DNA from 2 places in the Rhizobacter sp. P5_A1 genome. Region 2 is predicted to be linked to the other one. Evidence: predicted binding sites of a transcription regulator. Region 2 holds the regulator's gene; the other holds the start of a gene.

Region 1 (4,590 bases), on a different contig from region 2:
CTATCGCCACGCCAGCCGCGAACCCGGCGCGATCCAGCTCCGGCTCGATTCGCGTCACGAAGGGCAGGCGTTTCTGAGCCTGGCGAGCGACGGGGCGCCGATCCCGCCGGAGGTCGAGCCCTATCTGTTCGAGCCGTTTTTCTCGACCCGCAGCCGGGGCACCGGGCTGGGCCTGTATATTTGCCGCGAACTGTGTGAACGCTATGGCGCCAGCATCGACTATCGTCTGCGCGCCGAGGGCGTGGGCCAGCGCAACGAATTCTTCGTCGATATGCAGCGCCGGGCATTGAGCCAGTCTCAGCCAGCCTAGCCAACGCGGCCGATCCCGCTCACTCAATGACCAACCCTTCGCATTTCAGCCTGCTGGTCGTCGACGACGAGCCCGACCTGCGCACGCTCTACGAGCTGACGCTGCTGCGCGAGGGTTACGACATCGAAACCGCCGGCACCGTGCAGGATGCGCAGCTGCATCTGAAGGACCGCGTCTACAGCGCGGTGATCACCGACATGCGCCTGCCCGACGGCACCGGACTGGACGTGCTGCGCTGGCTCGAAGAAAACGGCCGGCGCGAGAAGACGATCGTGATCACCGCCTATGGTTCGGCCGAGAACGCGGTCGAGGCGCTGAAGGCCGGCGCCTACGACTACCTGACCAAGCCGGTCGACCTGAAGCAGTTTCGCGCGGTGGTCGCGTCGGCGCTCGGGCGGGCGGGCTCGATCGCGGCGCCGACGATCGACCCGGCGACGCTGCCGTCCGAGAGCGGCGCACCGGCGACGGCCGCTCCGCGCCCGGCACCTGCGGCACCCGCCCCGGCTGCGCCGGTGAGCCAGGCCTTGAACCGCATGGCCGGCCATTCGGCGGCGATGCAGCAGGTGCGCGCGCTGGTCGACAAGGTCGCGCGCAGCATGGCGCCGGTGCTCGTCAACGGCGAGTCGGGCACCGGCAAGGAGCTGGTCGCGCGTGCGATCCACGAGATCAGCGTGCGCAGCGGCCAGCCCTTCGTCGCGGTGAACTGCAGCGCGATCCCCGAGCAGCTGCTCGAGGCCGAGTTCTTCGGCTACCGCAAGGGCGCGTTCACCGGTGCGATGGAAGACCGCGAGGGATTCTTCCAGGCCGCGAACGGCGGCACGCTGTTCCTCGACGAGATCGGTGATCTGCCGCTGCCGATGCAGTCGAAGCTGCTGCGCGCGATACAGGAGCGATCGGTGCGACCGGTCGGCGCGGTCGTCGAAGTGCCGGTCAACGTGCGCCTGCTCAGCGCCACCCACAAGGATCTGGCGGCCGAGGTGCACGCGGGCCAGTTCCGGCAAGACCTGTACTACCGCCTGAACGTGATCCAGATTCGCGTGCCGCCGCTGCGCGAGCGGCTCGAAGACCTGGTGTCGATCAGCGAACGCGTGCTCGAGCGCATCGCGCGCGATGCTGGTGTGTCGCCGGCGCCGCGCCTGACGCGCGACGCGCTGGTGCACCTCGAGCGCTACGCGTTCCCCGGCAACGTGCGCGAGCTCGAGAATCTGCTCCACCGCGCGGTCGCGCTGTCGGGCGGCGAGACGATCGACGTCTTCGACCTCGGGCTGCCCGAGTCGGTGTTCACCGACACAGCCGCGCAGGAGCTCGACCTGATCACCGAGAACACGCGCGGCGACGTGCTGCAGGCAGTGCGCGACCTGCCGCCGCTGGTGCCGGTCGAAGAGCCCTTGCCCGACGACCTCGAGCGCCACCTCGACGAGGTCGAGCGCGACATCCTGGTGCGGGCGCTGGAGCGCCATCGCTTCAATCGCACCGCGGCCGGCGCGAGCCTCGGGCTCTCGCTGCGCCAGATGCGCTACCGCATGGCGCGACTCGGCGTCAACGTGGGCGGCGACAGCGCGGAGCGCGAGTGACGGTGGTGAACGTTGCCGCGGCCTGGTCCGACGGCTGGCTCGAAGGCGTGCGCCGCTGCGCTTCGCCGAACTTCGGGCCGCGGCCCGACGGCGTGGCGATCGAGCTGGTGCTGATCCACTCGATCAGCCTGCCCCCCGGCGAGTACGGCGGCGAAGCGATCGAGCAGCTGTTCACGAACCGGCTCGACTGGGACGCGCATCCGTACTACCGGCAGATCTGCGGGCTCACGGTCTCGGCGCACTTCCTGATACGGCGCGATGGTGAACTGCTGCAGTTCGTCTCGTGCGACGCGCGCGCCTGGCATGCCGGCGTATCGGCGTGGCGGGGCCGCAGCGACTGCAACGATTTCTCGATCGGCATCGAGCTCGAGGGCCTGGAAGGCGAGCGCTTCGATGCGCCGCAATACCGCGCACTGGCGCGGCTGATCGCGGCGCTGATGCAGCGCTATCCGATCGCGGCGGTGGCCGGCCACGAGCATGTTGCGCCCGGCCGCAAGAAGGATCCCGGCAGCGGCTTCGACTGGGCGCGGTTGCGCAAGCTGTCGCACTTGCCGGCCCCGTATTTTCCCGAGGGCGTGGTCGAGGCGCGCTGAGACGCGTGCGGCCCCGAACACCGCGCCGCGCTCGAATCGGCGCGGGCTGGCGCGCGAAATCGAGCGCATCGCGAAGCGCGGCGCGGGTCCGCCGCGCGAGACCGCGTGCGGCTGCGCGCCAGCGGCGTCGGCCCGCCACGCCGCCGTGCGGCGGCGCTTGCGTGCTGAAAGCCGCGTGATCGCCGACACGCTATACGTAGTGCTTGAAGTGCCGAGAGGCCCCAGATATAGTGTCTCTTCGTGCTATTCTTCAACGCTCTTTTCGTTGCTTCCTGCACTGTTTTCAAGACACCCGCCGCCTCGACCAACGAGCCCGCATCGAGTGCCGCCAGAACCTCTCGGCCGCAGCTCACGGCGTGTTGAAACCAGGAACTTCATGAACCGACAACACCAGACCAACGAGGGCCCACCATGCAAGCCGTAACCACCCCTTCCCAACCCGCCGCCGCCCTGCGGCCGATGAGCAACGCGCCCGCTGCGGCCCCGTCGGTGTACCAGGGCTACCAGGTCATTCGCCGCAACGGCGCGGTGGTGTCGTTCGAGCCGAACAAGATCGCGGTCGCGCTGATGAAGGCGTTCCTGGCAGTGCACGGCACGCAGGGTGCGGCTTCTGCGAGCGTGCGCGAGACGGTCGACGGCCTGACCGAATCGGTCGTGCGCGCGCTGCTGCGTTCGCGTGCCGGCGGCGGCAGTTTCCACATCGAAGACGTGCAGGACCAGGTCGAACTCGGCCTGATGCGCGGCGGCCACCATGAAGTGGCGCGCGCCTATGTGCTGTACCGCGAACGCCGCACGCAGGAGCGCGCGAAGCAGAGCCACCCGGCACCAGCGGCCGAGCCCGCGCTGACGGTGCTCGACCGTGGCCAGCGCGTGCCGCTCGATTTCGCGAGGCTGCAGACGGTGATCGAGTCGGCCTGCGCCGGCCTCGGTTCCGAGGTCAAGCCCGACCCGATCATGGCCGAGACGAAACGCAACCTGTACGACGGCGTGCCGATGGACGAGGTGCACAAGGCGTCGATCCTGGCCGCGCGCACGCTGATCGAGAAGGATCCGGGCTACACGCGTGCCACCGCCCGCCTGCTGCTGCACACGATCCGCCGCGAGATCCTCGGCGAGGAAGCGCTGCAGTCCGACATGCACACGCGCTACGCCGAGTACTTCCCCGGCTTCATCAAGAAGGGCGTGCAGGCCGAGCTGCTCGACGACAAGCTGTTGCAGTTCGATCTGGCCCGGCTCGGCGCAGCGCTGAAGGCCGATCGCGATCTGCAGTTCGACTACCTCGGCCTGCAGACGCTGTACGACCGCTACTTCCTGCACATCGACGAGCAGCGCATCGAGCTGCCGCAGGCCTTCTACATGCGCGTCGCGATGGGCCTCGCGCTCGGCGAGATCGACCGCGAGGCGCGCGCGATCGAGTTCTACGAAGTGCTGTCGAGCTTCGATTTCATGAGCAGCACGCCGACGCTGTTCAACGCCGGCACGCGGCGCTCGCAGCTGTCGAGCTGCTACCTGACGACCGTGGCCGACGACCTCGACGGCATCTACGAGGCGCTGAAGGAGAACGCGCTGCTGAGCAAGTTCGCCGGCGGCCTCGGCAACGACTGGACCAACGTGCGCGCGCTGGGGAGCCACATCAAGGGCACGAACGGCAAGAGCCAGGGCGTCGTGCCGTTCCTGAAGGTCGTCAACGACACCGCGGTCGCGGTCAACCAGGGCGGCAAGCGCAAGGGCGCCGTCTGCGCCTACCTGGAGAGCTGGCACCTCGACCTCGAAGAGTTCCTCGAGCTGCGCAAGAACACCGGCGACGATCGCCGTCGCACGCACGACATGAACACCGCGAACTGGATCCCCGATCTGTTCATGAAGCGCGTGATGGACGGCGGCGACTGGACCCTGTTCTCGCCCAGCACCTGCCCGGACCTGCACGACAAGTTCGGCAAGGCCTTCGAAGTGGCGTACGCCGCCTACGAGGCCAAGGCCGCCAGCGGCGAGATCAAGCTGTTCAAGAAGACGCCGGCGCGCGATCTGTGGCGCAAGATGCTGTCGATGCTGTTCGAGACCGGGCATCCGTGGATCACGTTCAAGGATGCCTGCAACGTGCGCTCGCCGCAGC
Region 2 (4,590 bases):
GCGAAGCTGCCGGTGGTCGTTTGCAGTGCCTCGAGCACGGCACGGTCGTAGACCAGCTCGGGCGCGCCGTTGCCCTGGTAGCCAGCCTCGGAGACCAGCGCGCCGCGCAGCATGCCGGCGCTGTCGGCGTGGTCCCAGACCAGCGCAGCGGCATACAGCGCGCCGGTCAGCGTGATCGCGCCGTCGAGCCGCGCCGCGCCGCTGACGACGATCGCCACCGGGCGCTGCGCCGACCCCAGCGCCAGCGGGCCGGCGAGTGCGAGATCGCCGTCGACATGGATCAGCGCGCCGTCGGCAGCGTCGGCGATCGCGGCGCCGATCACGGCCGCGCAGTCGGTCGTGCAGCGCACGCGGGTCGCCGCCGGCTGGCGCTGCCACGCGGCCTTGTCGATGCCGAAGTACGACGCGAAGAAGCGATCGGGCGCGAGTGCGGCCAGGGCTGCGTCGTCGCCGACCAGCAGGCCGGTCTTCGGCGCGCCGGCCGGCGGCGTCAGGCGCGCCAGCGGGGCGTTGATCGCGCCGCCGGCATCGACCGCGATGCCCGTCGCGGGATCGCTGTTGTGCAGCCGGATCGCGGCACTGCCGACCTCGAAGCCGCCGCGTGCCGTGACGCTCGCGACCGGCGCCGTGCGCAGGCCCGGCAGCAACGCGAGCGTGAGTTCGATCGTCGCGCTCGCATCGGGCCGGCCGGTCGACCCGGCGAGGCAGGCGCCGGCCAGGCTCGTGCAGCCGTTCGCGACGACGTGCACGACGCCGGGCTTGCTCGTCGGCGTGAGGCGCACCGAGAACGCCGGCGCTGGCGCGGCGCCTGCCGGCGTCGGCAGGCTCGGCAGCCCGTTGGACGGGCAGCTGCAGGCCCAGCCCTCGTTCACGCGCACGCAACTCGCCTGCAGCGCGACGGCCGCGCCGCCGTCGTCCCAGGTCCTCGGCGTCAATGTCCCGGATGGGCGCGCCATGTCCAGATAGCGGCTGCGGAACGAGGTCGCTGCCGGATCGGCGCTGGGCCGGCAGTCGGGGCCGATGCGCTGATTGGTGTTGAGCTGCGCGAGTGCCCATTCGGCGCCGGCCTCGGCGGCCTCGAAGGCCTGCGTCGAGCGGTACTGGTTCGCCGAACTGCGCTGCTCGAACACGAGGTTGCGGTTCGCGAACGCGACGACCAGCGCCATCGCGAACAGCAGGGTCAGCGCGACGACGAGGGCCGCCGCGCCGCGCTGGCGATGGGCGGCAACGGGACGGGTCTTGACGTCGTGCATGCGGTTCTCCTCAGGCCGCGCAGGCGCCGGTGACGGTGTCGTTGCGCAGCCGCACCTGGCTGCGCACGCTGCGCGTCACCGCGGCATCGGCGACGAGGCGGCCGGTGATCAGCAGCGCGACGCTGCGCAGCTGCTGGCGCGGCGGGCAGGTGGTGCTGCCCGTCGGGCAGACGGTGGCGCAGAAGCTTTCGAGGCTCAACGTCTGCGCGCTCGGCGTCACGTCGAACGCGGTGATCGTCAGCGTGCCCGCGTCGGTCAGTGCCTGCCAGTTGCCGGCGCCGAGCTGGATCTCGATCGCGCCGTTGCGCAGCCGGAAGCCGAACTGCTCGTTGCTGTCCACGACCTGGTTCTCGGTCGCGTCGCGTGAATAGCGGAAGCTGATCGCGTCGGATGTCGCACCGGTCGGCGCGAGCGCCGCGTAGGGGTTCGTCGCGACGCCGCCCGCGCCGACGGCCCAGACGCCGTCGTCGGCGGCGCCCCAGTAGCCGGCGCGGCGCAGGTCACGCGAGACGAGGTCGGCGGCGGTGCGCAGATCCTGCATCAGGCGCGCCTCGAGCAGCAGCTGGCGGTTCTCGCGCAGGTTGCCGGCGAACACGGTCACACCGGCGGCGGCGATCAGCAGCGCGATCGTGATGCCGACCAGCAGCTCGACGATCGAGAGGCCGCGCTGGGCCGGCGGATGCCGCATCACACGCTCCAGCACTGGCGATTCGCGGCCGTCGGATTCGCGAGGTTCGCGTCCGGCCCCGACGCGTGCACCACGTTCATCCCGATCGAGCGCAGCTGCATGTAGCGGCAAGCCGCGTCGCGCGCTTGCGCGCCGGTGGCGGTCGCGAGCAGCTCGAAGCCGGCGGCATCGCTGGCGGTGATCTGCAGCGTGTAGTGCTTCGAGGTCGATACCGCCGGCAGGCCGATCTCGGCCAGGCCGCCGTAGGCGGCGCTGTTGCTGCGGAAGCGCTCCTGCGCGGCCTGCACCTGCACTGCCGCGATCAGCGCGTCGGTGCGCCGCACCCTCTGCAGCTGACCCTCGAAACTCGGCAGCGCGACGCTCGACAGGATGCCCGCGATCGAGACGGTGACCATCAGCTCGATCAGCGTGAAGCCGCGCTGCGCGTGGGTCGTTGGGGTGGTGTTCATGGCATGGTCCCTTTGATTCAGCAGGCGCGATAGCCGGGCACGAGGGCCTGCGGCGAGCAGGAGCGCACGCGCCCCATGACGTTGACGACGTGATGGATCGCGCGCCCGTTTGCGCCGAGCACGCGCAGCGTGCCGGTCGGCGAACTGGTGCCGTGCAGCGGGTCGAACAGCAGCGAGCCGACGTTCGCCTGCAGCGCGACGCGATCGGCGCTGGCGATCGTCGCGGTCTTGACCTGTCGTGCATCGCCGCTGCACAGCGCGGGGCCGGTCGCGGCGCAGACGCACTGATCGGCGTCGCCGGTGTGGATCACGTAGCAGCTGCCGGCGGCGGTCGCGTGAAAGCTCAGGCGAACCGGCTCGTTGCGCGCGACGGCCTCGGTGCGGACGAACTGGATGTCGCTCGCGAGCTGGGTCGCCGCGCCTTCGAGGCGGCGCGCGTCGATCAGCTTCTGCAGGCTCGGCGCCGCGGTGCTCGCGACGATCACGGTGACGGCGAGCACGATGCAGGCCTCGATCAGCGTGACGCCGCGTTGGCAGCTCGAGAGGGCGGTGGTTTTCATCTGTGCTCCGGGGTGTGGACCGATGCACAGACTTTAGGAAGCTGCCGCGCGCCGCGCGCCCCGCAGAAGTGGGAACAGCGCCGCCCCCTCGCGAGCTCCCCCGCGTGCGTCACCCCGAACGGGGGTGACGAAGCCTAGATGTCCCGGATCAGCTGCCGGAACTCGTCGACATCCTCGAAGCTGCGGTAGACCGACGCGAAGCGCACGTAGGCGACCTTGTCGATGCGCTTGAGTTCGCGCATCACGAGTTCGCCCAGGCGCGTCGACGGCACTTCCTTCGCGCCGCTGTTCAGCAGCTTGTCCTGGATGCGCTCCATCGCCGCGTCGATCTGCTCGACGCTGACCGGCCGCTTGCGCAGCGCCAGCTGCATCGACGCGCGGATCTTCGAGGGATCGAAGTCGGCCCGCGTGCCGTCCTTCTTGACGACCGACGGCAGCGCGATCTCGGGCCGCTCGTAGGTCGTGAAGCGCTTGTCGCAGCTGTGGCAGCGGCGCCGCCGGCGCACGACGTCGCCCTCGTCCGAGTCACGGGTCTCGACGACCTGGGTTTCCTCGTGGGAGCAGAAGGGGCAACGCATGGGCTGGCGACCCGTCCCGGCGCCTTACCGGTAGACCGGAAAGTCCTTCGTCAGCGCCGCGACCTTGGCCTTCACCGCGGCGGTGGTCGCCGCGTCGTTCGGGTGGTCGAGCACGTCGGCGATCAGGTGGGCGGTCTGGCGCACCTGCTCCTCCTTGAAGCCGCGCGTCGTCATCGCCGGCGTGCCCAGGCGGATGCCGCTCGTGACCATCGGCTTTTGCGGGTCGTTCGGGATGCCGTTCTTGTTGCAGGTCATGTGCGCGGCGCCGAGCAGGTTCTCGGCTTCCTTGCCGGTCAGGTGCTTGGGCCGCAGGTCGACCAGCATCACGTGCGATTCGGTGCGGCCGCTGACGATGCGCAGGCCGCGCTCGATCAGCGTGTCGGCGAGTTGAATCGCGTTCTTCGCGACCTGCTGCTGGTAGGCCTTGAACTCGGGTTGCAGCGCCTCCTGGAACGCCACCGCCTTCGCGGCGATCACGTGCATCAGCGGGCCACCCTGGATGCCGGGGAAGATCGCGCTGTTGATCTTCTTCGCGATGGCCTCGTCGTTCATCAGCACGATGCCGCCGCGCGGGCCGCGCAGGCTCTTGTGGGTCGTCGAGGTCACGACATCGGCATGCGGCACCGGGTTCGGGTAGACGCCGGCGGCGATCAGCCCGGCGTAGTGCGCCATGTCGACCATGAAGAATGCGCCGACGTCCTTCGCGACCTTCGCGAAGCGCGCGAAGTCGATGCGCAGGCTGTACGCGGAGGCGCCGGCGATGATCAGCTTCGGCTTGTGCTCGTGCGCGAGGCGCTCCATCGCGTCGTAGTCGATCGCCTCTTCGGCGGTCAGGCCATAGCTGACGACCTTGAACCACTTGCCGCTCATGTTCAGCGGCATGCCGTGGGTCAGGTGGCCGCCTTCGGCCAGGCTCATCCCCATGATCGTGTCGCCGGGGTTCAGCAGGCCGAAGAAGACCGACTGGTTCGCCTGCGAGCCCGAGTTCGCCTGCACGTTCGCAAAGCCGGCGCCGAACAGCTTCTTCAGCCGGTCGATCGCGAGCTGCTCGACGATGTCGAC

Evidence for each region. The regulator NrdR, encoded in region 2, represses ribonucleotide reductase genes. The targets are predictions, from matches to a motif close to CACNANATNTNGTG.
Region 1: a site for NrdR is predicted at 2,697-2,710, ahead of AC1DTW_RS03240 (ribonucleoside-diphosphate reductase subunit alpha). Genes of this name have one in related genera too.

The regions. Positions count from the first base shown of each region.
Region 1 is NZ_JBFUKR010000002.1:301,464-306,053, reverse strand. It holds gene AC1DTW_RS03255 (sensor histidine kinase) at 1-310, shown strand, start outside; gene AC1DTW_RS03250 (sigma-54-dependent transcriptional regulator) at 337-1,884, shown strand; gene ampD (1,6-anhydro-N-acetylmuramyl-L-alanine amidase AmpD) at 1,887-2,477, shown strand; gene AC1DTW_RS03240 (ribonucleoside-diphosphate reductase subunit alpha) at 2,889-4,590, shown strand, end outside.
Region 2 is NZ_JBFUKR010000016.1:110,655-115,244, forward strand. It holds gene AC1DTW_RS18040 (PilX N-terminal domain-containing pilus assembly protein) at 1-1,253, opposite strand, end outside; gene AC1DTW_RS18045 (PilW family protein) at 1,264-1,941, opposite strand; gene AC1DTW_RS18050 (type IV pilin protein) at 1,941-2,390, opposite strand; gene AC1DTW_RS18055 (GspH/FimT family pseudopilin) at 2,408-2,950, opposite strand; gene nrdR (transcriptional regulator NrdR) at 3,085-3,528, opposite strand; gene glyA (serine hydroxymethyltransferase) at 3,553-4,590, opposite strand, start outside.